Regions from separate parts of the Clostridium thermosuccinogenes genome, predicted to be linked through region 1. Evidence: predicted binding sites of a transcription regulator. Region 1 holds the regulator's gene; each other region holds the start of a gene.
The links. Region 1 encodes Rex, which represses fermentation and respiration genes when NADH is low (regulators of the CRP and FNR family bind a similar motif). Its sites were predicted from a motif close to ATTGTTAANNNNTTAACAAT; they were not measured.
Positions count from the first base shown of each region.

Region 2: the regulator Rex is predicted to act here: its motif matches at 2,222-2,241, upstream of CDO33_RS11205 (phosphoenolpyruvate carboxykinase (GTP)).
Region 3: the regulator Rex is predicted to act here: its motif matches at 3,756-3,775, upstream of CDO33_RS14275 ((2Fe-2S) ferredoxin domain-containing protein).

Region 1 is NZ_CP021850.1:733,925-748,013, reverse strand. Features, by position in the region: gene CDO33_RS03390 (GNAT family N-acetyltransferase) at 1-361, opposite strand, end outside; gene CDO33_RS03380 (DUF4349 domain-containing protein) at 922-1,938, opposite strand; gene CDO33_RS20720 (hypothetical protein) at 1,960-2,151, opposite strand; gene fusA (elongation factor G) at 2,288-4,378, opposite strand; gene CDO33_RS03365 (IS701 family transposase) at 4,693-5,910, opposite strand; gene aroF (3-deoxy-7-phosphoheptulonate synthase) at 6,647-7,669, shown strand; gene CDO33_RS03355 (prephenate dehydrogenase) at 7,662-8,771, shown strand; gene CDO33_RS03350 (redox-sensing transcriptional repressor Rex) at 8,898-9,548, opposite strand; gene CDO33_RS03345 (ABC-F family ATP-binding cassette domain-containing protein) at 9,849-11,780, shown strand; gene trpS (tryptophan--tRNA ligase) at 12,038-13,018, shown strand; gene CDO33_RS03335 (N-acetylmuramoyl-L-alanine amidase) at 13,190-13,921, opposite strand.
Region 2 is NZ_CP021850.1:2,578,772-2,584,522, reverse strand. Features, by position in the region: gene CDO33_RS11220 (DUF1905 domain-containing protein) at 374-649, shown strand; gene CDO33_RS11215 (putative RNA methyltransferase) at 661-1,509, shown strand; gene CDO33_RS11210 (zinc-ribbon domain-containing protein) at 1,619-1,807, opposite strand; gene CDO33_RS11205 (phosphoenolpyruvate carboxykinase (GTP)) at 2,338-4,149, shown strand; gene CDO33_RS11200 (hypothetical protein) at 4,283-4,528, opposite strand; gene CDO33_RS11195 (metal-sensing transcriptional repressor) at 5,180-5,446, shown strand; gene CDO33_RS11190 (heavy metal translocating P-type ATPase) at 5,570-5,751, shown strand, end outside.
Region 3 is NZ_CP021850.1:3,224,480-3,230,230, forward strand. Features, by position in the region: gene CDO33_RS14260 (transposase) at 1-441, opposite strand, end outside; gene CDO33_RS14265 (SpoIIE family protein phosphatase) at 580-1,752, opposite strand; gene CDO33_RS14270 ([Fe-Fe] hydrogenase large subunit C-terminal domain-containing protein) at 1,749-3,470, opposite strand; gene CDO33_RS14275 ((2Fe-2S) ferredoxin domain-containing protein) at 3,451-3,717, opposite strand; gene CDO33_RS14280 (ISLre2 family transposase) at 4,055-5,485, opposite strand.

The DNA of each region.
Region 1 (14,089 bases):
ACTGGGATTTCTTTTTTCCGTTTTTTCTGAAGAATTCCTCCAGTTCGTGAAGCAGTGCCGAGCCATAGCCCTTTCCCCTGTACTCCGTATCCACCACCACCATGGTAAGGTACCCCGGAGTGTTTTCATGGTTCTCTCCCGGCAGAAACTGCTTTTTTACAACTCCATTGGCAAAACCGATGACTTTTCCGTCTTCCACAGCTACAAAAGTGCCATCATAAGAAAAATTAGGATCTTTTAAAAACTTGGCTTCGAATTCCTTTTCGGTAAGCGGTTTATACTGTGTCTGTCCGCTGAGATGAGTATTCCACAGTGACACAACTTCCGGCACATACCTGTCTTCAAACTTTAAAATTTTCATGGTATCCCCCTTATCAATTTTTATTGTTGAGAATCACGCTTTTATGCAAAACTTAATAGTCCCGCCTTTTGATGACGTCTTGCGGCAGTCTCCACCCGCTGCTCTCACCATCCCTGCTTGTGCTTGCTAACGCCAACCAAAAACTGCTGTAAAACCTTTGTGAAAATAGTATCTGACAAGTAAAACTTCCGTCGTCTTAATCTGAATATTCCCATGGTGTGGATATGTTATGCGCTTTTATGACTGAACACAGCATAGCGTTTCATAATTAATGCTCTCTTCATCCGTTAATTATATTGTACTACGTTCTGGATATTTTGCAACTCTTTTTCGAAAAAAAATATAAAATTGGCACCTGAGTTTCAATCCATAATTTCCAATTCCTGTAGATATTTTTCAATCCATAGTTTTTTAATATAAACAGCAAGGGAAACATAAAGCATAAATTTGATATAAGAATTTAGAGAAATAAAAGAATCCACCAGGTTTACTGGAAACCGGATGGATTCAATCCCTTCATAAGGTCTTTGCTGATGATTACAGCCTATACCTAACCGCATTTATTGGGTATTCTCCTCTGATGATTTATCTGCCGGAGCTTTGGGCGTTTTTTTGGAAAATGCCCTGTAAACCTTATAAGCTATTAATCCCAAAACTGCCAGAAGCAATAAGGTCGGAAGTATACCTACCAGGAACAGCACCACATCGCCGCAGAAGGAAATCAAGCCTCTAATGCCTCCCTCAAATCTTTCCTTCAGCCTTGTCAGATATGATTTACCTTTACTGTCCCCAGCATTTGCTTCCGGTTCTTTCTCGTTCATGTTGACGGTGATGGTTGAAAGCTCCACGAGGTTATCCCACTTTTTCAACGTGCCTGTGAGGCTTTCAATCTCATGACGTATTTCGGTAAGCTGGCGTTCTACCCGAAAGATCGCATCCAGGTCGGTAAGCTTCTTAAGGTATTCCTCAATGCGGCTTTCCTCAAATCTTAAAAGCCTCAGCCTTGCTTCCTTGTCGAAATATTTGTCCGTTACGTCCTCACCATAAATGCTTTGATCGATAAGAGTTCCCAATCCGCTTATCCCGTCCACCACCTGCTCGAACTTGTCCTTGTCCACCCTCAGTATGATTACTGCCCTTGTCAATAACACCTCTTGGGAATCAATATATCTTTTGTCCTTCCTGATGCTTGACTCCTGGATAAAGCCAATGGCGTTGATAAGCGTCTTAAGCTGCCCGTATGCCTTTTCAAAATCATCCACTTCCACTGTGACATTAGCGCTCCTGATGAGTTTTCTTTCGGATAAGATGGCATTGGAAAGAGAAGCAGTAGAAATACCCGCGCCACTGATGGAATCAGCATTTGCAGCCTGATCAGCCTCCGCTGTTTCATTTTCCGCTTTACCTGCATCACCATCGGAACCTGCAGAATTGTAGTCAGCTTTCGAATTCGACATTAAGCTCTTATCGTATGCAACGGAAGAAGCAGTCTTTTTGCTGCTCTTACTGCCACATCCCGCCATGGATGAAAAGACAAGAACCGCTGCAATTAATAAGCAAAGCACTCTTTTAAGCATTTCATGTCCCCCTTTTAATATTTATATAATCTCTATGTTTCCAACTCCTTTGGCATTAAAGGCCAGGCTATTAGTGCATTTATTTTGCATCAGTAAAACTGTAAGGGAAGCTGTGATTTGATTCAATGCTGCAAAGAGATCAGAGTATAAATATATCGGCAGTGTCAGCGTAAAACCCTTGCTTTGGCCGCTGTTTAAAAGCAAAATTATCATTCTGTAACTTTAGACTTAAGCACTTTAAAATTTGTTCCAGCAAAAACCATGGTATTTACCGTGGTATACTTTGGATCTGGTGAGCAAAATGAAAAAGTGCTGCCTTAAACTTAAGGCAGCACCTCTTATTTTAATTTTATTCATCCATATTATCTTCAGCCATGTTCCTCTTAGCTTCCTCAATAACCTTCTGGCTTATCATGGCGGGAGCTTCCTCATACCTTTCAAACCACAGTTTGAAATATCCCCTGCCTTGAGTCATGGATCTCAGTTCGGTGGCATATTTGAACATCTCAGCCTGAGGTACTTCCGCTACCACCTGCTGTATGCCCCCTTCCTGAGGATTCATTCCCAAAATCCTGCCACGGCGCTTATTGAGATCTCCAATCACATCTCCCATATAGCTGTCGGGCACATAAACCTCCACATGGGCTATAGGCTCGAGAAGCACAGGAGAAGCTTCTGCCAGGCCTTTCTTATATGCAAGCTTTGCTGCAATCTTAAAGGCCATTTCCGATGAGTCGACATCATGGTATGATCCATCTACCAGCGTAGCCTTGAGATTAACAACAGGATATCCGGCTAGTACACCATGCTGGATGGCTTCTCTTAAACCTTTTTCAACAGCCGGATGATACTGCTTGGGTACCGCACCACCGAATATTTTTTCTTCAAAGGTCAGATCTTCCGTCTCGCCGGGCTCAAATTCAATCCATACATGACCATACTGGCCGTGACCACCGGATTGCTTCTTATGCTTGCCTTCAACTTTAACTTTTTTCTTAATGGTTTCTCTGTAAGGAACTTTCGGATCTGTCAGGTTAACAGAAACACCAAATTTGGATTTGAGCTTGCTGGTAATCACGTCAAGATGCTGTTCTCCAATGCCTGAGATGAGGGTTTGCTTTGTCTCCGTATTTGTGGTTACCTTGAAAGTCAAATCTTCATCCTGCAGCTTTTGAAGCCCTGCACTGATTTTCTCCTCGTCTCCTTTTGCCTTGGGCTCAACTGCAAGGGATATCGAAGGTTCGGGGTATTCTATTTTGTCAAGAACGATGGGTTTTGCCTGCTCGCAAAGGGTATCATTGGTGTTTGTGTTCTGAAGCTTTGAAATACCTCCGATGTCGCCTGCTACAAGCTTATCTGTAGGAATCTGTTTCTTGCCTCTCATTATAAAAAGAGAACCGATCTTTTCAGTTTTCTGGGTTGTTGAATTGAATACTACCGAATCCGATTTTAAAGTACCTGAGTACACTCTGAAAAGCGAAATTTTACCTACGAATGGGTCTGCGATCGTTTTAAAGACTAGAGCTGAAAGAGGAGCATCGGGAGCTGTTTTAAATTCTACCACTTTATCGCTTTCGGGCAATTTTCCTTTAACCGTCTGAGCAGCAGCCGCCGACGGCAGGCATCCAATTATCATATCCATGAGGGGCTGCACTCCCAGGTTGTTTGCTGCAGAACCGCATAATACAGGAACGATTGAGCCATCTGCCACTCCGCTGCAAATGCCTCGGTTAATATCTTCCGGGGTAAATTCCTCATCGGCGAAGAACTTCTCCATCAGTTCCTCATCCGTTTCCGCGATAGCTTCAGCCAAAACTCCCCTGATCTCGGCGACTTTATTATCTAAATCGGCAGGAATAGCTGTATCTACCAGCTTATCCTTGTCGAACTTTTTCGCACTCATGGTTATAATATCAACAAAACCGGTAAACTTTTCACCCTCGATTATGGGTACCTGAAATGGAATTACTTTTTTACCGAAAGTATTGATAAGCTGATCAACAACTTTGAAAAAATCGGCATTTTCCTCATCCATTTTATTGATGAAGAAGACAACGGGCAACTTGTGTTCTCCGGCATAAGCCCAGGACTTTTCTGTTCCCACAGCCACTCCGCTCTTGGCAGAGACCAGTATTATGGCGCTGTCCGCCACACGTATGCCTTGCTTTACTTCACCCACGAAATCAAAATATCCGGGAGTATCAATTACATTGATTTTATGATCCTTCCACTCACAGGGCGCTATTGCCGTACTTATGGAGATCTTCCTCTTGATTTCCTCTGGATCAAAGTCGGTGGTTGTGTTTCCGTCAACTACTTTTCCCAGCCTGTCAAGAACTCCGGTGTTATACAGCATCGCCTCTGCCAGAGTGGTCTTACCCGCCCCTCCATGGGACATCAGGCAGACATTCCGGATTCTTTCACCGGTATAATCTTTCATAGAAATTCCCCCTTAGTTTATTTTAATTTTCCTTAGCTGCCAATTAATTTATATCGTTATTATATTACCTAAATTCTAGGAAAATAATTCTAATAATCAAATCAAATTCAGCATTAAGTTAAAATGTCGGGGTACTGTGAAATTTTTTGTGAGCGAAGTAAAAATGTCTGTTGCCGTAAATTTGCAGAACTTCCTATATATTCATCTTTTCACTTGTTTAGAACTCATACCAATATTATTTTATATTCTATTAATTTTGAATTTTTCCTCTTTTTTATTATAATAATTAGTGTCGTGCAGTAAATTGTAAATGTTTATGCGGCTATCCCTAATTTGGTAATAACAGCATCGACAGTTACCCCTTTTACTGCACAAGTATATGCAAACTTGGCAATTGAAACCAAGTATTGTTTGCGGAAATACCCTATGGTATCTCCCAAAGTATCAAGCTTTAAGGATTTCTTGTTTGAAACCCTGAAAAGCTCCAGGAAAGTGTAGGCCATAAAGACCATGCTCCAGAAGCGCTTTATTGAAGTTAAGGATTCTACCTGGTATTTATCAAAACCAAGTGAGTTTTTTTGATACCGGTAACTTACCTCAATATCCCAGCGGTTCTGGTAATATATAAGGATTTCGGAGGTGGTAAGGCTAACATCCGTACTTAGTATAAATGCTGGTTTATCGGATAAATCGGGCTTGCTCCAACAAAACAGAATAACGGCATTTTCAAGGTCATTGATTTTACCCTCATACCTATAAACATAGTAAGTATCGTCACCTGCTGTAACTGGGCTGGTTTCGTCCTTACTGATAAAGGTTGAAAATTCTCTAACACTTGTTTTAATGCCTCCTGGGTAAATCACTCTATTGGATTTTATTCTTCCAATGGTGTGATATCCTCTCTTTAAGGCATGGAGCATCACTTTACCCGATGTATACCAAGCATCCAACAACAAGTACGTTGTTTCTGTAACCGGTATAAATTCATCAATAAGCTGCATTGCAAGCTCTTGTTTATTCTTAAAATGCTTCTTTGCTTTATTGCCAAAGAACTGCTTTCTAAGATAGAGCCTGAAATTTTGTGGCAGTGAGTATTCGGAAATTTTATAATGAGAAGTAACTACGCAATGAGACCACATGGGTTTTCCGTCACTGTGTGAATGGTGGAAATCAAGGCCTTCAATCTTTTTGGTAGACTTATCTTTTTTACTCAAAGAGTCGTCTATGATGAGAAAGCCTGAAGTATCTTCATTCACGCTATTACGGACAACATTTAGAGAATGGTTAATTCTCTTGTGGTCCACATAATCGTTACTCCATTTATACTGTCCGAGGAATCTTGAACCACAGCTTCTATCCCGGTTACAGGTATGCTTTGAATAGATCCTGGAAACATTTTTGCTTCCCTCGGTGGTAATAATGCCTGAGACCATAAGGACCATGTGATTTTGTATGGCTTCAGAATAAGGTAAATCTAGCATATTTATATAATTGATAACTTCTTGACTTTGTTCTATTATTATCTCAGGCATAAGTTTGACCTCCGTGGAAATAGTTTTGTTTTTGGTCAATTCAAAGCTACCACATTACGTCAACTTATGCTTTTGTTTTACCATTAATTTGGTAATACAATTATTTACTTTTAAATGCACAACACTAATTATAATAATTTAACTTATATTTTTTTCCGTGGGGCAATTAACTCTTTTTGCCATCATTTTCTAAGGATAAATTTCAAGTAAAAAAGTGGATTACAAAGATAATCAAACGAAATCCGACAAACTCGAGCTTTCATTTTTTGTGGGTCATATCATATATTACAATAGATAGGCAGAAATTAGTTTCCCTTGACTTTTAGGCAGGGGAGATGTAAATTTAGAATAAACCCGGGGAATTGCCGTAGGTCCTGGACCGATGCAGGAGCAAAAGGGTTTAGCCCTGTCGGATCCCGGGTAATTAGTGTAATACGGTAGTATGGAAAACAATACCGGTAATGTGCTTTAAAATTAATCTATCAACGCAAAAATATTAATGTCCTCTCCATCATTGTTTGCTCTTTGCAAGCATGAAGGATTGTGACGGTTAATATAAGACGGTGCTGTGGAAAGTTCAAAGGCTAATAAGCTCAGGACTTGTGCTTGGAATAACCAACACAGCAAGGATAGATTGAACAAGGCAGTTGCCGGTGAAGGGTGCGCAGTTTCATGCAGGATTTATTATGGCAGCCGCGCCTGTTGTAAATAATCGTGTAGAAAGGAAGTATAGCCAATGATCATTGTTATGAAACCTGACTCTCAGGAAAAGGATGTAGCTGAAATTTCCAAGACCCTGTCGTCCCTTGGGCTTGGAGTACACATTTCAAAAGGGACTGAAAGAACTATTATCGGTGTTATCGGGGATAAGAGAGTATTGAGCGATGTCCCCCTGGAGCTCATGCCGGGAGTAGAAAAGCTGGTTCCGATAATGGAATCCTACAAACTGGCGAGCAGAACTTTCAAACCGGAGCCCAGCATAGTAGATGTGAATGGTGTGAAAATAGGCGGTAAGGAGCTGGTGATAATGGCCGGTCCCTGTGCGGTCGAAAACTATCAGCAGATAATGGATGCCGCCTTTGCTGTTAAAAAAGCCGGAGCACAATTTTTAAGAGGTGGTGCCTTTAAACCCAGAACTTCTCCCTATTCCTTCCAGGGTCTGGAGGAAGAAGGCCTCAAGCTCCTGAAGGAAGCGAAGGATGCCACCGGTCTTCAGGTGATAACCGAAGTAACCAGCGAAAAAGCTGTAGAGATAGCTTATAAATATGTGGATATGTTTCAGATAGGAGCACGGAATGCTCAGAATTTCCATCTTTTGAGGGAGATCGGGCGTTCCGGCAAGCCTGTGCTTTACAAGCGCGGTTCAGCCACCACCATCGAAGAATGGCTGAATGCCGCCGAATATATCATGAGTGAGGGCAACTACAATGTAGTTCTTTGCGAAAGAGGAATAAGAACCTTTGAAACCGCTACCAGAAATACGCTGGACATCAGCGCGGTGCCTGTGGTAAAAAGCACAAGCCACCTGCCGATAATCGTAGACCCCAGCCATGCTGCAGGGAAAACCCAGTTTGTGCTCCCCCTGTCAAAAGCTGCAATAGCCGCCGGAGCCGACGGGCTCATAATCGAAGTGCACCCAAATCCAAGGTGTGCCTTGTCCGATGCTTCGCAGCAGCTCACCCCGGAGAGCTTTGATGAACTGTGCGCAGACATCAGTAAAATTGCTGACATAGTCGGGAGAGAATTCAAACATGAATAATATGAATATGGATAATATGAAAGTCACAATAATTGGCCTGGGACTTATCGGAGGTTCCCTGGCAAGAGCCCTGAAAGAACGTCTGGGCATACGGGATATTACCGCAGTTACTCCCAACCGGCAGGATATTGACGCGGCCATTAAAGACCAGGTCATATGCCGGGGATTTACGCAGCTGAATGACCATGTATATAATTCAGACATCATATTCATATGCACCCCGGTTAAATACACTTTTGAGTATATAAGCTGCATTGCAGGAAAAGTAAAAGCGGATTGCATCATAACAGATGTGGGAAGTACCAAATCAGATATAATAGACCAGGTAAACAGCATGGCCTCTCCCCCATGCTTTATCGGTGGTCATCCCATGGCGGGAAAAGAGAAAAACGGCTATTCCTCCGGTGCTGCACACCTTTTTGAAAATGCTTATTACATTCTGTCACCATCCAGAAGCACCACACCGCAGGCAATGTCCGTTTTGAAAGGGATCATTGAGGGAATAGGTGCCATACCCGTAGTACTGGATGCAAAAGAACATGACAGAATAACAGGAGGCATAAGCCACGTACCTCATATAATAGCGTCAGCCCTCGTCAATCTGGTAAAGGATATGGAAACGCCAGATGGTAAAATGCAGATGCTCGCTGCCGGTGGTTTCAGGGACATTACAAGGATAGCCTCCTCCAGCCCGGAAGTTTGGGAAAGCATCGTCTTAAGCAACCGGATGGAAATAAAAAGGATACTGGAGCACTATATAGAGATTTTGAACAGGTTCAGCGGGCTCATGGAGCAAAAAAATTCTGCAGGACTATACCACTTTTTCGAAGATGCGAAGCATTTCCGGGATTCCATCCCTGCCGGCAAGCCCGGTCTTATAGCTCCAATTTATGAGCTGATAGTGGATGTGGTGGACAAACCCGGCATAATCGGAGAAATTGCCACCATCTTGGGAGATAGCGGCATCAATATTAAAAATATCAATGTGTCCAACAGCAGGGAGTTTGAGCAGGGATGCCTCAAAATTACCCTGCCGGACCCGGCCAGCGTCGATGCCGCCGGCAAACTGCTGGCCGACAAAGGTTATAGAGTATACAAATAAAAGTTGGCTTAGCCAACTTTTATTTATGTGAATTATTCATACTTTATATATACCTTGTATTTGAATATGCCTTATTTTATGTTTTTCGCAAAAATTATTTGTCGATATTTAGTACTCTGTATTTTCCTAATTTTTAGACTTGTTTCTGTTTCTCATCTCATTCAGCTTGTAACCCAATACCATAAGGCTGTCACTTAAATGCACGTTTTCAATAACTACATCATGCTCCAGTTCAAGATCCATAGGAGAGAAATTCCACAACCCCTTTACTCCGAGCCTTGCCAGCCTGTCAGCTACTGCAGGAGTCTGGTCGTACGGTACGGTGAGAATTCCTATATCTACCTTGTTTTGCTTAATAAACTCATCCAATTTATCTATATGCAATACCTCGATTCCATTTATAGCGGTTCCCACGACAGCAGGATTCACATCGAAAATACCCACAACCTTGAATCCTCTTTTTTCAAAATTCCCATAATTAGCCAAAGCCTGCCCCATATGCCCTGCACCAACTATTATGGTATGAAAGGTTTCATTAACTCCCAGAATATTGCTGATTTCATTGAACAGGGATTCCACATTGTAACCATAACCCTGCTGACCGAATCCACCAAAGCAATTTAAATCCTGGCGTATTTGTGAGGCAGTGATATTCATCCTTTCACTCAGTTCCTTCGAGGAAATCCTGGTAATGCCCAGTTTGAGCAAATCATAGAGATACCTGTAATACCTTGGCAAACGTTTGATTACGGCAATGGATATCTTCTTCTTATTCAAATCCAAAACTCTTCCTCCTTAAAGGCACCAAAAAGCTGTAAACCATAATTTACAGCAAAATGTCCCTGTTAGAATTGGCAAATTCATGCAATAAACCTATAGCAGTTCATTTGCATGTAAATACCTGGTATAATTAAACAAAATTTGGAATCATAATACACATAAGCATTTACTATAAATGGATTATATCATTATTGTTATTTTATTGTCAATAATCGATATTGATTAAAAAAAGAGCTGTTGCCGCTAATCAAGTTTTTTGATAAAATTGCACTGATAGTCATAAAGAGGAGATGTCTTATGATTGTACTAAGCTGCAGCAATATATCGCTGTCTTTCGGCACAAACAAAATACTGGAAAATATTTCTTTCAACCTTCAGGAATCAGAAAAAGTTGGCATAGTAGGTGTAAATGGCGCCGGTAAGTCCACCCTCTTTAAAATCATCGCCGGGACACTGCAGCCTGACGACGGCGAGGTATTTGTTGCCAAATCCAGAAAAATAGGGTTTCTGGAGCAGAATTCAGGGCTCGATTCATCCAATACGATTTGGGATGAGGTAATGTCTGCTTATTCGCACCTCATAGAGATGGAAAGCCGTATGAAAGCGCTGGAAGAATCCATCAGCAGGGAAAAGGATGAATTAAGGCTTGAGTCCCTGGTGAAAGAGTACTCCGACCTTGCCGATAATTTCTCCCGCTCCGGCGGATTTGAGTATAACAGCAGGGTTAAGGGCATATTGAAGGGTCTTGGCTTCACCGAGGACCAGTTTGATTTGAAAATAAGCTCTTTAAGCGGCGGACAGAAAACCAGGATGGCTCTGGCAAAATTGCTTCTGGAGCAGCCGGACATTCTGCTTCTGGATGAGCCTACAAACCACCTGGACATTGATGCCTTGGAGTGGCTTGAGAATTTTTTGAAAAATTACGGAAACAGCGTACTGGTCATTTCCCATGACAGATATTTCCTTGATTCTGTCACCAGCAAGACCATTGAGATAGAAAACCATGGATGCAAAGTATATAACGGCAATTATACGGAATATGTCCGACAAAAAGCTTTGGACAGGGAAATTCAGCAAAAGCATTATGAACTTCAGCAGAAAGAAATAGCCCGCTTGGAAGCATTTATTGAACAGCAGAGGCGATGGAACAGAGAGAGAAATATAATTGCGGCAGAAAGCCGGCAAAAAGCTATTGACAGGATGCAAAAGGTGGAAAAACCCAAAGATTTGCCGGGAAAGATCAAAATGAAGCTGAGGGCAGGAATTGAAAGCGGAAACGATGTGCTTTCGGTGGAAAATCTCAGCAAGGAATACCCCGGCAAGCCACTTTTCAAGGACATAAGCTTCAAGCTTCGCAAGAAGGAGAATGTTTTCCTTTTAGGACCGAACGGATGCGGAAAGTCAACTCTGCTCAAAATATTGGTTGGAAAGGTGGAGCAGAGCTCAGGCGCATATGAGTTCGGCCATAATGTACTGCTGGCTTATTATGACCAGGAACTGAATGACCTGGATGAAAACAACACCGTATTGGAAGAAGTATGGGATGAGAATGATGATCTTACCCACACGGAGATAAGGAATGCCCTCGCTTCCTTCCTTTTTACCGGTGAGGATGTTTTTAAGCCTATTTCGGTTTTAAGCGGCGGTGAGAAAAGCAGGGTTGCCTTGACGAAAATCATGCTGTCTCAGGCAAATTTCCTGATATTGGACGAACCCACCAACCACCTTGATATAAACTCCAGGGAAGTGCTGGAGGATGCCCTGCAGAAATTTGAAGGGACAATACTGGCGGTATCCCATGACCGGTATTTCATAAACAAGTTGTCCACCCGCATTCTTGAGTTCAGGGGTACTTCCCTGTTCGATTATCCGGGCAACTATACAAGCTTCCTGGAATACAAGGCAAATAACAGGGTTTCCAATACGGATAATGCCAGAGAGGTCAAAATGTCCGCCTCCAAACAGGAGCATATCGCCAGCAAGGAGGAAAGAGCCTATCAAAGAAAGCTGGAAAAGCGCCTGAGAGAAACCGAGCAGGCCATAAGCGATGCGGAGAAAAGGCTCGAAGAGATAAAGGCGGAAATGCTGCTGGAAGAAGTGTGCACCGACCATGTGAAGCTTATGCAGCTCAATGACGAAAAGAACCTCCTGGAGAAAAAGCTGGAAGAGCTCTACCCTCTTTGGGAAAAGCTCGCCTCTGAGAAAGAAGCTGTAACTTCCGGCTCATAACCGTTATATGATGATAATGTGATTTAGCGTGTATCATACTGCCCTTCGGTGCCGGAGCGAGCTTTTGCGCATCCTGCCAAAAAAGGCTCAGTATATTGTATTTATATTGCAATATGATGTAAAATAGTATCGATAATCCATTTAAACATGATAGATATAAAAGCGGTTATCGATTATACCCACAAAGCTTGATGGGAGCAATTTCTACCTGCAGCTTTGTTTTCTATAAACAGAATTACTTTAAAGGAGTGTTTAATTTGAGGATACTATCCGGAATCCAGCCGTCAGGCTCTCTTCATATAGGCAATTATTTTGCCATGATAAAGAGAATGATTGAATTCCAAAACGATAATGAACTGCTGTGCTTCATTGCCAATTATCATGCATTGACAACAGTGTATGATGCTTCCACTTTAAGAAGCAGAACCCTTGACGCTGCCATGGATTTTCTTGCCCTGGGACTTGACCCGGACAAAGCAATTTTCTGGGTACAGTCGGATATACCTGAGGTTCAGGAGCTTGCCTGGTTATTATCCAATGTAACAGGCATGGGATTGCTGGAACGCGCCCACTCTTACAAGGACAAAATTGCAAAAGGTATATCTCCCAACCATGGATTATTCGCATATCCTGTTCTTATGGCTGCCGACATACTTTTATACGGCTGCGACAAGGTTCCGGTAGGCAAGGATCAGAAGCAGCATGTGGAGATAGCCAGGGATTTGGCTTTGCGCTTCAACAGCACTTATGGTGAAACCTTCGTAATACCTGAGGCTGATATTGAAAGCACCATTGCCACAATTCCGGGTACCGACGGTCAGAAAATGTCCAAATCCTATGGGAATACCATTGACATATTTGCCGATGAAAAGAAGCTTCGCCAATCGGTAATGTCCATAAAAACCGATTCAACCCCGGTGGATGAACCAAAGCCTACCGACGGCAACCCGCTGTTTGAAATATATTCTCTGTTCCTTGACAGCGAGGGCAAGGAAGAACTGAGACAAAGGTTTGAGACTCCCGGACTCAGGTACGGGGACGTCAAGAAGGAGCTTTTTGAGGTTATCTGGAATTATTTCTCACAAGCCAGGAACAACAGAAAAAAATATGAAAATGATATGCAGTATGTATATGATGTCTTGAAAAAGGGCGCGGAAAAGGCCAGAGAGATTGCATCCTATTACCTTGATAAGGCAAGACATAATGTAGGGTTGGACTACAAATTCACCTCGAAATGAGGTTACATGGCTCCTCAGTAAACTTACAGGTTCTCCTTAGCCGGAGTTCAAAGCCGGGAGCACCGGTACGAAAACGATGCAATATTTTTCCATTAAAAATCACTTCCCGTTCCAAGGAGCGAGAAGTGATTTTTTAATGGGAGTTGAGAGCGTAACTACAACTGTCTCGAATCAAGTTCCGGAAAAATAGCTGTCTACTGCCGCCTTAATCGCCATGGCCAGCTTGGTCTGATGCTCATCAGTGGCCAGAAGTTTTTCATCCTCAGGGTTTGACAAAAAACCGCATTCCAGAATGGCAGTAGGCGTTTTCAAGTCCCGAAGGATTATTATAGGTGTTTCATTGGGTTTGCCTCTTACCAGTGCATTTCGTTTATTGTTGGGGTCCACTATTTCCTTGACGGCTTTTTGCAGGCACAATGCCAATTTTTGGCTTTCCGGCGAATTATGCGGGTAGAAGGCCTGGGCTCCCCTCTGGCTCGTATCGTTTACAAAGCTGTTAAGGTGTATGCTGACTACGATATCGGCACCCGAAGTGTCCATTATATTTTTTCTTCTCAACAGGTCTGCCTTTCTCTTGGCAGTATAACCTTTAGTGCCTTCAGGATACTCCAGCTTATCCTCCGTTCTGGTCATTATGACCTTGTAGTTGTCATTCTCCAGCAGCTCCTTCGCCTTGAAAGCAATAATGAGATTTATGTCCTTTTCCTTCAATCCACCTGGACTCACCATCCCAGGATCTTCACCGCCATGGCCGGGATCTAGTATTACCACTCTCTGCACGCTGCTGTCATTGGCTGTAACGGCAGCATCCGTGCTCCAGATGTTAAGGCTATATATAACTATCGACAGCAGGAAAATCAACAATATCAGAGCTATGTTATTTTTTCTCACTATCACTATCATATTATCCCATCCCCGATTTTCAATCTATAATAAAGATATTCAGCAACAGGTTGGTCATATTCGCGAAAGTTTTAATGCCTGATCATATAATGGCAGGAAATCCCATAAGTTTTAATTTTATTTTTATCATCAAGTGGTGTTCATCCTATCGTAAGTTCCTGAAATTGC
Region 2 (5,751 bases), 1.8 Mb from region 1:
TGATATACCTGCTTTTGAATATAGTGCAGTCGCACCCTGCACGGGTGCGTGGATTGAAACGGTTCAAAAACATCAGAGAAGCAGATGATATACATGCTGTAGTCGCACCCTGCACGGGTGCGTGGATTGAAACATAAATGGACTTCTATAAAAACCGGGAACTCTATCGTCGCACCCTGCACGGGTGCGTGGATTGAAACGTAGCTGATACCAAAGCTACGGCTTTGTCAATGAGTTGCATCTCGTAAAAGGTGCATAAATTTAAAATGTTGACAGCGTGAATATAATTGATTAGAATACATCGCAATCCCTATGGAATGTTGACTGAAATGTTATATAATGCAAATATAGAAACATGGGGAGAAGGTAAGCGATGAGCAAGGTATATGAATTTGAAGCTGAGATTAAAAAAGTGCCGGATATTGATGGTGCATATATTGAGATCCCCTTTGATGTGAAGGCTAAATTTGGCAAAGGGCGGGTATCTGTTACTGCAACCTTTGATGGCGAAGTATATCATGGCATGCTTGTGAGAATGAAAACACCATGCCACATAATAGGCATACGGAAAGATATCAGGGCGAAAATAAACAAGCAGCCAGGAGACAAGGTTTTTGTAACTATCAGGGAAAGAGAAGTCAAAAAATAGGAGGAAGTTTATTGGAAAGGAAAAGTCTGTTTCAGTGCCCTGTGTGCAAAAAAGCGCTGGTGCAGGGTGAGAAGGAATATCGTTGCAATAAAGGCCACAGCTTTGACATATCGAGAAAAGGGTATGTAAACCTGCTTCTTCCTAATCACAAGGGATCGGGCAATCCGGGAGACAGCAAGGAAATGCTGCAAAGCCGGAGGGATTTTTTAAACAAAGGGTATTATGAAGGCTTTTCAGATAGATTGAATGCTCTATCTTCGCATTATATACCCAATGATGACGCCAACGGCATAAGTATTCTTGATGCCGGATGCGGCGAGGGCTATTACATTTCACGGCTTAAAAACAGCCTATGGGCCAGTGGTATGGAGAAAACGGATATTTACGGCATAGATGTGTCCAAAGCCGCGATAAATTTAGCTTCCGGCAGGGACAAGGCTATACGCTTTGCTGTTGCCAGCACTTATCATTTACCCCTGCTGGACCGATGCTTGGATGGCATATTGTGCATTTTTTCTCCGAGGGACGAGAAGGAATTCCTTCGTGTCTTAAAACCCAAGGGCAAGCTAATAGTTGCAGCCCCAGGACCAAAGCACCTTTACAGCTTTAAGAAGGAATTGTATGAAAATCCGGAATATATAGGGCAAAAGGGAACTGTGGGTGAAGGATTTTCCGTGCTGGAATGTGTCAACATATCATATGGCATTTCACTGGAAAGCACGCAGGATATTATGAATCTGTTAAGCATGACGCCTTATACCCGCCATACGGACCAGGATGCGGTAGAAAAACTGAAAAGGCTGAATGCTCTGGAGACTGAGGTGGATATAAACATAATTGTATACCAGAAGCTGCGATAAACATAAAATGTTTTTAAAATACAGGAAGCTTTGACAGGTGAGCAGCTTTCACCGACGGCAATTTGGATAAACTAAAAAGGAGAGTGTGCACTCTCCTTTATCTTCGAATTTACCACCTGTTGCCGAAGCTTCTGTTTCTGCTATTGTTGTTGTTTCTCTGCTGCTTTCTCGCTCTTCTGCAATCAGGGCATCTCTGAGGCTCGTTTTCGAATCCCTTTTCTTTGTAGAATTCCTGCTCGCCTTCCGTAAAAATAAATTCGCTGTTGCAATCCTTGCAAACCAATGTTTTGTCTGCCATTTAAATATACCTCCCTAAATTATTTGGATTAAACTAATTTCCTGATTACTGTCTCCAAATAAATTTAAGAGAGGTCAGTACAGAAATAATCAACCCATATCGGATATATGTAATATCACGACTTATTAAGAATATCACATGATTTGTTAAAAAGCAAGGAATTTTTCCAACTTTATTTTGCCGATTTATGTTGATTTGAAAATTTTTAATGTTATAATGGAAATTGTATGTTTTGAACATATAAACATACTTTGTCATTATTGCTCAGACAGGCTTGACCTGTCTGTTTTTTTATACATAAGAATGCGCTTATTAGTGGAAAGCTACACATGTGGTTTTTGAAAATTTCGTAGGATATTTATGCCAAAGATTTATTGAATTTTCTGTGTCTATGTGTTACTATATGATATAATGTTAGTGAAAAAATTAACTATAGTTTGGTTACCCGGATATTTGATATAAGATATGGGAACATTGATATTGCTATTTTGTAGTATCATGAATAATATACTTATTTGGAGGGAGAAATTATGAATTTAAACGAACCAAGAACTACAAACAAAGAATTGTTGGCATGGGTAAAAGAAATGGCTGATATGTGCCAGCCAGATAATATTTATTGGTGTGATGGTTCCCAGGAAGAGAATGATCGCCTGTTACAAGAGATGGTAGATTCAGGGATGGCAATCCGCTTGAATCAGGAAAAGCGTCCGGGATGCTACCTGTTCCGCAGCCATCCGTCCGATGTTGCCCGTGTTGAGGACAGGACTTTCATAGCATCAAAAACCAAGGAAGATGCAGGTCCGACAAATAACTGGATAGATCCTGTCGAGCTTAAGAAAACTATGACAGAGTTATACACCGGATGTATGAAGGGAAGAACCATGTATGTAATCCCATTCTCCATGGGTCCAATAGGTTCACCTGCATCCAAGATCGGCGTTGAGCTGACCGACAGCCCTTATGTTGTAGTTAACATGCGTATTATGACCCGTATGGGCCAGGCAGTTCTCGATGCACTGGGTGACGGGGAATTTGTAAAATGTCTTCATTCAGTAGGTGCTCCTCTGGAGAAAGGACAGAAGGATTCATCATGGCCTTGCGCTCCGATGGAAAAGAAATATATTAGCCACTTCCCTGAAGAGAGAACTATATGGTCCTATGGTTCCGGATATGGCGGTAATGCTCTCTTAGGAAAGAAATGCTTCGCACTGCGTATAGCTTCTGTTCAGGCCCGTGATGAAGGCTGGTTGGCTGAACATATGCTGATACTCAGAATTACTGATCCTAATGGCAACAAGACTTATATCGCAGGAGCTTTCCCAAGTGCTTGCGGTAAGACCAACCTGGCGATGCTTGTTCCTACTATTCCCGGATGGAAGGTTGAAACCATCGGTGACGACATAGCATGGATGAAATTCGGAAAAGATGGCCGCTTGTACGCTATCAATCCTGAAGCAGGGTTCTTTGGTGTTGCACCTGGTACATCATCAGAATCTAACCCCAATGCTATGCACAGCATAGAAAAGAATACCATATTTACCAACGTTGCATTGACCGACGATGGCGATGTTTGGTGGGAAGGCATCGGATATGATGCTCCGGATCATCTCATCGACTGGAGAGGAAATGACTGGACTCCAGGTTCCGAGACACCGGCAGCTCATCCCAATGCTCGTTTCACAGCACCTGCTGGCCAGTGCCCTGTAATTGCTCCTGAATGGGAAGATCCTCAGGGAGTGCCGATTTCTGCAATATTGATCGGTGGACGTCGTCCAAGCACTATACCGTTGGTTCACCAGAGCTTCGATTGGAACCATGGTGTATTCATGGGTTCAATAATGGGTTCTGAAATTACCGCTGCTACAATTTCCAAGGATATCGGTCAGGTTCGCCGTGACCCATTTGCAATGCTGCCTTTCTGCGGTTACAATATCAGCGATTATCTGCAGCATTGGCTGAATATCGGAACAAAGACCGATGCCGACAAGCTGCCTAAGATATTCTATGTTAACTGGTTCCGTAAGGATGCTAACGGCAAATGGTTATGGCCTGGATTCGGCGAAAACAGCCGTGTACTCAAATGGATCGTTGAAAGAGTTAACGGTGTGGGCAAGGCAGTAAGCACTGCTATTGGTTATATGCCTACTCCTGATGCAATAGATGTAGAAGGACTTAAGGTAAGCAAGGAAGATATGGAAGAACTGCTTAAGGTTAACAAGGATGAATGGTTAAAAGAAGTTGCTTCCATAAGAGAGCATTACGCTAAGTTCGGAGACAGGCTGCCTAAGGAACTGGTTGCACAGCTCGACGCTCTCGAAAAGAGATTGAACGAAATGTAATAATTTCAATAGAATTTAAAAACTGGTCGATAAGCGCCAATGGCTTGTCGGCCAGTTTTCGCATATTTACGATACATAAAGGCAATAATGGCAATTAAAAAAGGGTGGTTAAAATTACCACCCTTTATTTCTTTTATAAAACTTTGCGTATTTTAGAAGGTTCATATTCTCTTATGGTTTTGGTATTGCCTTGTTCAGTAAACAATACCTGCACCATACCCTGTTTCGCATTGAGGACTCTACCTTTGAGTTTGCTTCCAATAACATTTACCGGAGCATTTTTAGCCAATTCCCTGATGTTAACCGAGCTGCAATATTCACATGTTTCTTTTTGAGTGAAAATTCTCTTGCAGTCAAGACAGTAATTCAGCTTATCCATAAGTATACCTCCATAAATTATAGTGATTTCGGGTTATAGAGAAATATAAACCCTAAACGCCTGCATTTATTATATTCTACTTATTTCCTCGGATTCCTCTATTTTTTAGTCATTATTTAATTTGATTGTGCTCATGCCATCCGTCATAGCTTATGATAGTCCATCGGATCGCAGAACTTCATAGTAGAAGGTTTTTTTATGAATGGTGCACAAATCAACGGGGAAGGCCGTTATCATGCTTGGGTCAAATATGTTTTTATAAAAATACTACTTGACAAATAGGAATAGTAAAGTATAATAAAATCATACCCCACCCCATGGGGGGTAGGTATACAGTGCTGTTATTTAGCTGCTGATGATATAAACTTAATTTTTGGTGAAATATATAACATTAATAAAGTCAGAAGGAATGCGACCAGGGCTGGTATTCGTCAGAGCACGGGATTTAATTCCGGGTGAAGCAGTTTGCAACAAGCCTTTTAATACCATCGATTTAATGCCATTGAAGTGAAAGGCGGGTTTTGCAAGCATTCACCGCCTTATGGTATTGATGAATTATACGGAATCAATGCATCCATTATTGGCTGGACTCATTCCTATACTAAATAGTGTAGCAGCATTATACAAGTACCTTACTAAAGGAGGGATTGCATGGACTGCAACGACAAAAAGCAGGTTATGAACCTGATAAAGACCGCCAGGGGTCAGATGGATGGAATTCTAAAGATGCTGGAGGAAGACAGATATTGTGTTGATATTTCAAAACAGATACTGTCTGTTCAAGCTTTGCTCAAAAAAGCCAATCTGAAGATAATCGACCAGCATATAAAGCACTGTGTGAAGCAGGCATTTACGGAAGGGAATGGCGATGAAAAGGTAAATGAGGTCATGGAGTTGATTGATAAATATGCAAAATAGCACATTTCGTCGGGAAAAGATAGGCCTTGCTGCAAGAGAAACTTATCTTCCGGCAATTGCTTTCCCATCATTGCCGAGATGCAATTTCTTCAATATTTTATGTATGGATAGGACGGTGAAAGGATGAAAAAGGAAACATTGAACATAACCGGCATGACCTGCGCATCTTGCGTCAAGGCGGTGGAAAGAAGTGTAAAGAGGCTGGGGAACATAAATTCAGCCGATGTAAATTTAGCTACCGAAAAGTTAGTGGTGGAATTTGATGAAAGCCAGGTGACCCTTGATGAAATAAAGGAAGCAGTGAA
Region 3 (5,751 bases), 2.2 Mb from region 1:
CATTTTTGATACGATCTTTTCAAATTCAGCTTCAGACTGCTGCCCTTTCTCAAACTCGGAAAAAATCTGCTCGTATTCCTGTTCCCATCTGCCAGGAGATATATATGCCACGGGAAACCCCGCATCAGATTTTAGTTCCTTCAATGCAAGGTAGCTTGCCATAGTCATGCCAAAATCCATTATCAGCGAATCCTTGAAGGGCTCGATATCAAATCTGTTCAGCTCCCTTGCCGTGTTCTTGTCCACCCATTTGGAAATCACCGTTGTTCTGTATCTGCCCTTTTCATCCTTGTAATTTTTCCGTAAATTATCGATATCTTTGCGAGCTTTGTCCAAAAGATACTGGTATGCTCTGGAATAATTGTATATGGCTTCATCTATGATCCGTCTCTTACGGGCTCCGGGTTTGTGCAATTTAAGCGTAATCGTCCTCATCGCCATTGGTATTTCATCCTTCTATTGAAGTAAAAATGCCTTTTCTTTTATGATAAAGAGTTCCGGAGAAAAAGCTTAAGCAAATCCCCCGGCACATCATCCTAGTCATTGATTAACTCATCCTTTTTACAAAATTCAATGGGGTCAATAATACTCCACCTCAACATGCTTGCCCATTTTTTTCAGGTACTCGGCCATCTCTTCCACCAGTTTAAGCTTTAAGCTGAGATTGAGCGGAAGCTCAGGATTCTGGTGGGCAGGGTTGATAGCTCTTCCTACAAAAAAATGCATTGATGTGCCTTCCTCCAGCAGAATTTTAGCCAATCGGGAAGCACCATCCTGTTTATTCAAGCTCAGAAAATCATTTATAGTGCTTTCCGAAGAAAAGCAGTTTTTGACAAATTCCAAGGCCTTTCCGAAGGTGAGCACACCCTCCGTAGCCATATCTATCCCTTCTATTTCAGCGGTAGGTGGTATTGAAGGATTAAAATAATTGATGGTCGTTATAATTTCCTTGTTCAGTTCCCTGCTCACAATCTGGGATGTAGTGCCACCGCATACAATCTTCTTGCCTTTCTGCTCCATAAACCTGCCGACAACATACCCATCCATGCTCCTGTCCACCGGAGGACCTATCATTATATTGACTTGGACAGGCTCCCTTATTTTTATTGCAACTGCAGTAGCGTCATCCCCAGGCATGCGGGAGTACAGGTTATCGCATGCAGAAATCAAAAGCTTGGACATGTTTCTGGCAGACATATCCGGTCTATAGGTTTTGGCGATATAATCCCTCACATTTTCCCACTGCCATCCCATGTTCAGCGTACTTCCAATACCCGCATGAATCACGCCGTCGCTCATCATCACAAATAAATCTCCGGGACTTACGGAAAATCTGCTTTCCAAAATCCTCTTGCCGTTGATGGCCCTGTTTTCCCTCTCAACATCCACAAAAACACCTTTTTTCAGCCTTATCATCGACGGATTGTCAAACTCGGCAAGATAAGCCTTTCCGGAGTAAAACACCTGCAGTATGGAGAAGGTTGAATAGGCTATTCCCCTTTCCCTGCAAACCGGCAGAGTATTTACAATAGTTTCCACTGCCTCATCAACACTGGCACCTTCTGTCAGCATGGTACCGATTATTTTGCTTGTAAGGGTGGCGAGTATGTTCGCCTTAACCCCGCTTCCCAGTCCGTCTGCCAGGACTACTATGACCGAATCCCTGTTCCTTATTATTTCAACCTTGTCGCCACATAGCTCCTCATTGAATTTATTTAAACTTTCGTAGCTTGCATCAATGTACAGGCTCATTTTTCTTCACCCATATCAGCTAATATTGATTTTTTCAATCCTGTAAGGGCTACTTTGGTTTCAGCTGTTGTTTCCCCCAGGAGGCTTGCAATTTCCTGGGCCACTCTCATTTGCTTTTCAATGACTTTTTGGGCTATATCTATGGTTTCCGAACGCATTGAGTATATCTTCTTCCTTTGTTCTTCGTTTTCCGTAATATCTTTGATGATGGCGATAATCATATCGTATTCTCTTACATAAATAATTGACTGCATCACAGTAATTCCATAGGCATCATAGTAGTACTTTTTGTCCAGAATGTTTTCCCCGTTTTGCAGTGCAGCTTCAAAATCAGGACAATTGAGAATTTCATAGATATGCTTGCCGGACATATCTGTGTCCTCCATTTTGAAAAGCTTGCAGGCAGACAAATTATATTCCTGTATGATTAAGTTCTTGTCCAAAGCTATTAAAGCGTTAGGTGAGTTATGCATTATTATGTTTGAAATGGATTCAGCTTTTTCCCTCATATAGGGAAGGCACATCTTAAGATCCGCCTTCTTATTATATACAGCGATCGCCTTATCCCTGCAGGTGGAATATCCGCATGCACCGCAATTAAGCTCCTTATCCTTGTTTACCTTGCCTATCATGCTCAATATGCTTCTAATTGTATCTTCATCCGGAATGTCCATGGGCTTTGACCGGTCAATAAAATTCCTCTCCAGCGGCGCCTTGGCATCCTCAACTAATGCATGGGTTGGATCCTTAAGTTTTTTCCTTGCATAGTTGAGCAGCTTGTCCCGGGCTCCTAAAAAGCCGCCTTCCACTTTTCCGATGCAGGGTCCTCCAAGACAGCCTCCGGTACAGCTATTCATCTCAATGAAATAGCTTTTTACTTTACCTTCCTTCATCCAATCCAATATTTCAATGCATCTGTCTATTCCATCCACGCTTATGCATTTATACTTTTTTCTATCATCGGCATGCAAGGTCTTTATAATGCCTCCCGGCGACGGATAAAGCCTCGCCGCAGGATTGCTTAATCCTTTAAGCTCCCCGGCATCTATGCTGTTAATGTCAATACCTTCCATGTCCATCCATTTTTCCAGCTCCTCAAAGGTAAGCACGGCATCTACGCTGCCTTCATTTGCTATTTCAGTACATTCCCTTTTTTTAGCAATACAGGGGCCTATAAAAACGATTTTTATCCTTGGTCCGTACATGCTCCGCATCATCCTGGCATGGGCAACCATAGGAGATACCACAGGCGCCATCTGACCGATCAATGTCGGATAATACCGCTCCACAAGGGAAACTATGCTAGGGCAGCAAGTGGTTATAATGTTGTTCATCTTTTTATCATTCATGAGTTTTCCATATTCTTTTGATACCTGTGTGGCTCCTATGGCCGTCTCCTCAACATGGGTAACGCCCAGCTTGAACAAAGCAGCCACCACCCTTTCGGGTTCATCGGTATCAAAAGCCGCAACATAAGAAGGAGCAAGGCTAACATATACCTTTTCATTTTTGGACAGGAAACCTTTCACCCTGTCAATATCGCTCTTGACAGTCTTGGCGTTCTGGGGACAGACAGTAAGACATCTTCCACATAGGATGCATTCCTCTTCAACAATTTCAGCCTGATCGTTCCTAAAAGCAATGACTTTTATGGGACAGTTGCGAATACATTTATAGCAATTTTTGCAGTTTGCTTCCTTAAATTGAATTATGCTCATTTTGCAGCCTTTCTAATATTACTTCCTTAAATTTCTGCTCCGCATTGTCAGGGGTTACGCCTCCGATCATATCGTCCTGCACTTTAACCGAAACACCATCTGTGCAATTCCCCAGGCAAAAAGAAGCTTTCAGCTCTACCCGGTCTTCCAGCTTGTATTTTTTTATGAGCTCTTGAAATGATTTTAAAATATAATACGATCCTTTTAAATGGCAGGAACTCCCTACACAAATATATACATCCAACAGATAACCCCCCAACTAAGGTTCTTTGGTAATGACTAACAATTGTTAAGATTTTAACAAATACAATTATAGTACATTAGTGCCCTTTTGTCAAGCCGTACAGCGCCTAATGATTGAGTCAATTTACTGTAGGGAATTGAAGATAAGACGACTTCCTAAAATAAGTCCACTCCGGTCACGCCCTTGACAACAAGCATCTCCCATATGGTTTGTCAGCCAGGGCGGCACCCCTTGTAACAGGGGAATGTCTCTGGAGCTTTTGGCTGCCACTTTAGCCCATTATACCATATGGGTCCCTCTTATTGTAAAGGGTTCGCTTCGCCGTTCCCTTCGTTCATTGTTACCCTACAAAGGCTCTTAGCGCTCTATAAAGCAGTGTTTTATGGCCTTTACTGATTATTGTTAGATTACTGTCCCAAACACCATCATATCTATTCCTATTTGTTCTCAATTCACGAATTAATTCATCTTGTAGCTGCTGTGCCTGCTCCCGTTGTTCTTTCTTCTTTTGAGCCATTACCAAGTCGTATACTTTTCCTCCGTTTTTCTTGAAAATTCTGAGTTGGGCCATCTTGTCCGCACCATTTTTTGACCAACCCATTGGCCTGCTGCTTAACCTATCGGATAGAATATGGCTTACATGCCCTTCAGCACTGCATCCTACAATTTCATAGTTATCTACCTTTATCTCTATTCCTGCCCAGTTATTCAATATATATCTTTTTGCATCGTTAACCGCTTTCCTCTTTGTCTCCGATTCTGTCTTTTCAAGAATTTTAGCAAATGCCTTCTTAAGCCCCGCCTTATCAGCTTCTTTCAAGGCATCATCTAATTCCTGTTCGATATCTTCGTCTTCCAAGTGTGCCGTTGCTACTTTTACGTATTTGCTCAAATGATACTTATCCAATACAAACTTGCTTTTACCAATCCAGTTTAATCCCTGTTTTATCCAAGCTGCTCCATCTCCAGATATATATACAGTTTCAATCTTATCCACATCATAAGTATCATCTATGTATTGGGAAACCTCTAGCCACAGTTCTTCACTATCTCTGATTCCTCCAAAATAACGGGGATTCTTCAATACTTTTCTCTTCTTCGTGCTTTTTTCATGGTCAATTCCCTCATGAACGTATACAAGCTTAGGCATTAGTGTGCTACTTGCTCCCCATTCATCTTCTGTCTTATGTCTCTTTTTCCCTTGCTGCGCTACATGGTCTTCATCAGCCTCAATATACAGAATCTTTGGTGTCTCATCCTTTCTCTTTTCCACCGATGGCTGAACAACTTCAAGTTCATGTACTTTATTCATTACAGCCTGTTTGCTTACCTCATCCATGTATGCAGCTTTTTCTCCACCTTTTCTATAACTGCTCTCCGCAGCCTCTTCCACAGCATTTATGACAACATCAGCACTTACTCGGTCATGAGGATTGATACCAACTATTCTATCCACAAGATATTGCCTTTTTCCGCCTTTCTTAGGCTTAAAATATGTTCGTTCATAACTGATGGGTCCAAAGCTTGTTAAAAGTCCTGTTCTATCCTTTCTTACAATTTCCCAGTTCTGCTTGCGAGAAGCCGATTCCCGCAGATAATCATCCATATCTTCAAGAACTTCTGTAACAATGTTTCTACCTAATTCAAGAAGTTCTTCATGCAATCCCAAAACAAGGTCAGCTAGGTCCGTAGGCTTTTCAACAAATTTTTTTACCTTTTCTTCAATCTTTTTTACACCAAAACCAATAAAATGTTGTATACTATTGTACATAGAAGATGCATCCTTTCGTTGAGTATTTTGATTTGGCGACTTATATCTTAACAGGATGTCATCTTCTTTTCAATTTTTTGGATATTTATTCCAATTGATTCCCTACAGTAATTTTACTCGAGCGCGCCTAATAATCCCATCTCCCGTAATAGTTTCATTATGCTTCTCGAATATATTCATTGATAGTTGACAAAAAATATAATATAATTTATTGCGGTTTGCTAATCAATAAATTAGTTCTACTTTGCTTTGTGGTATTACTGGAA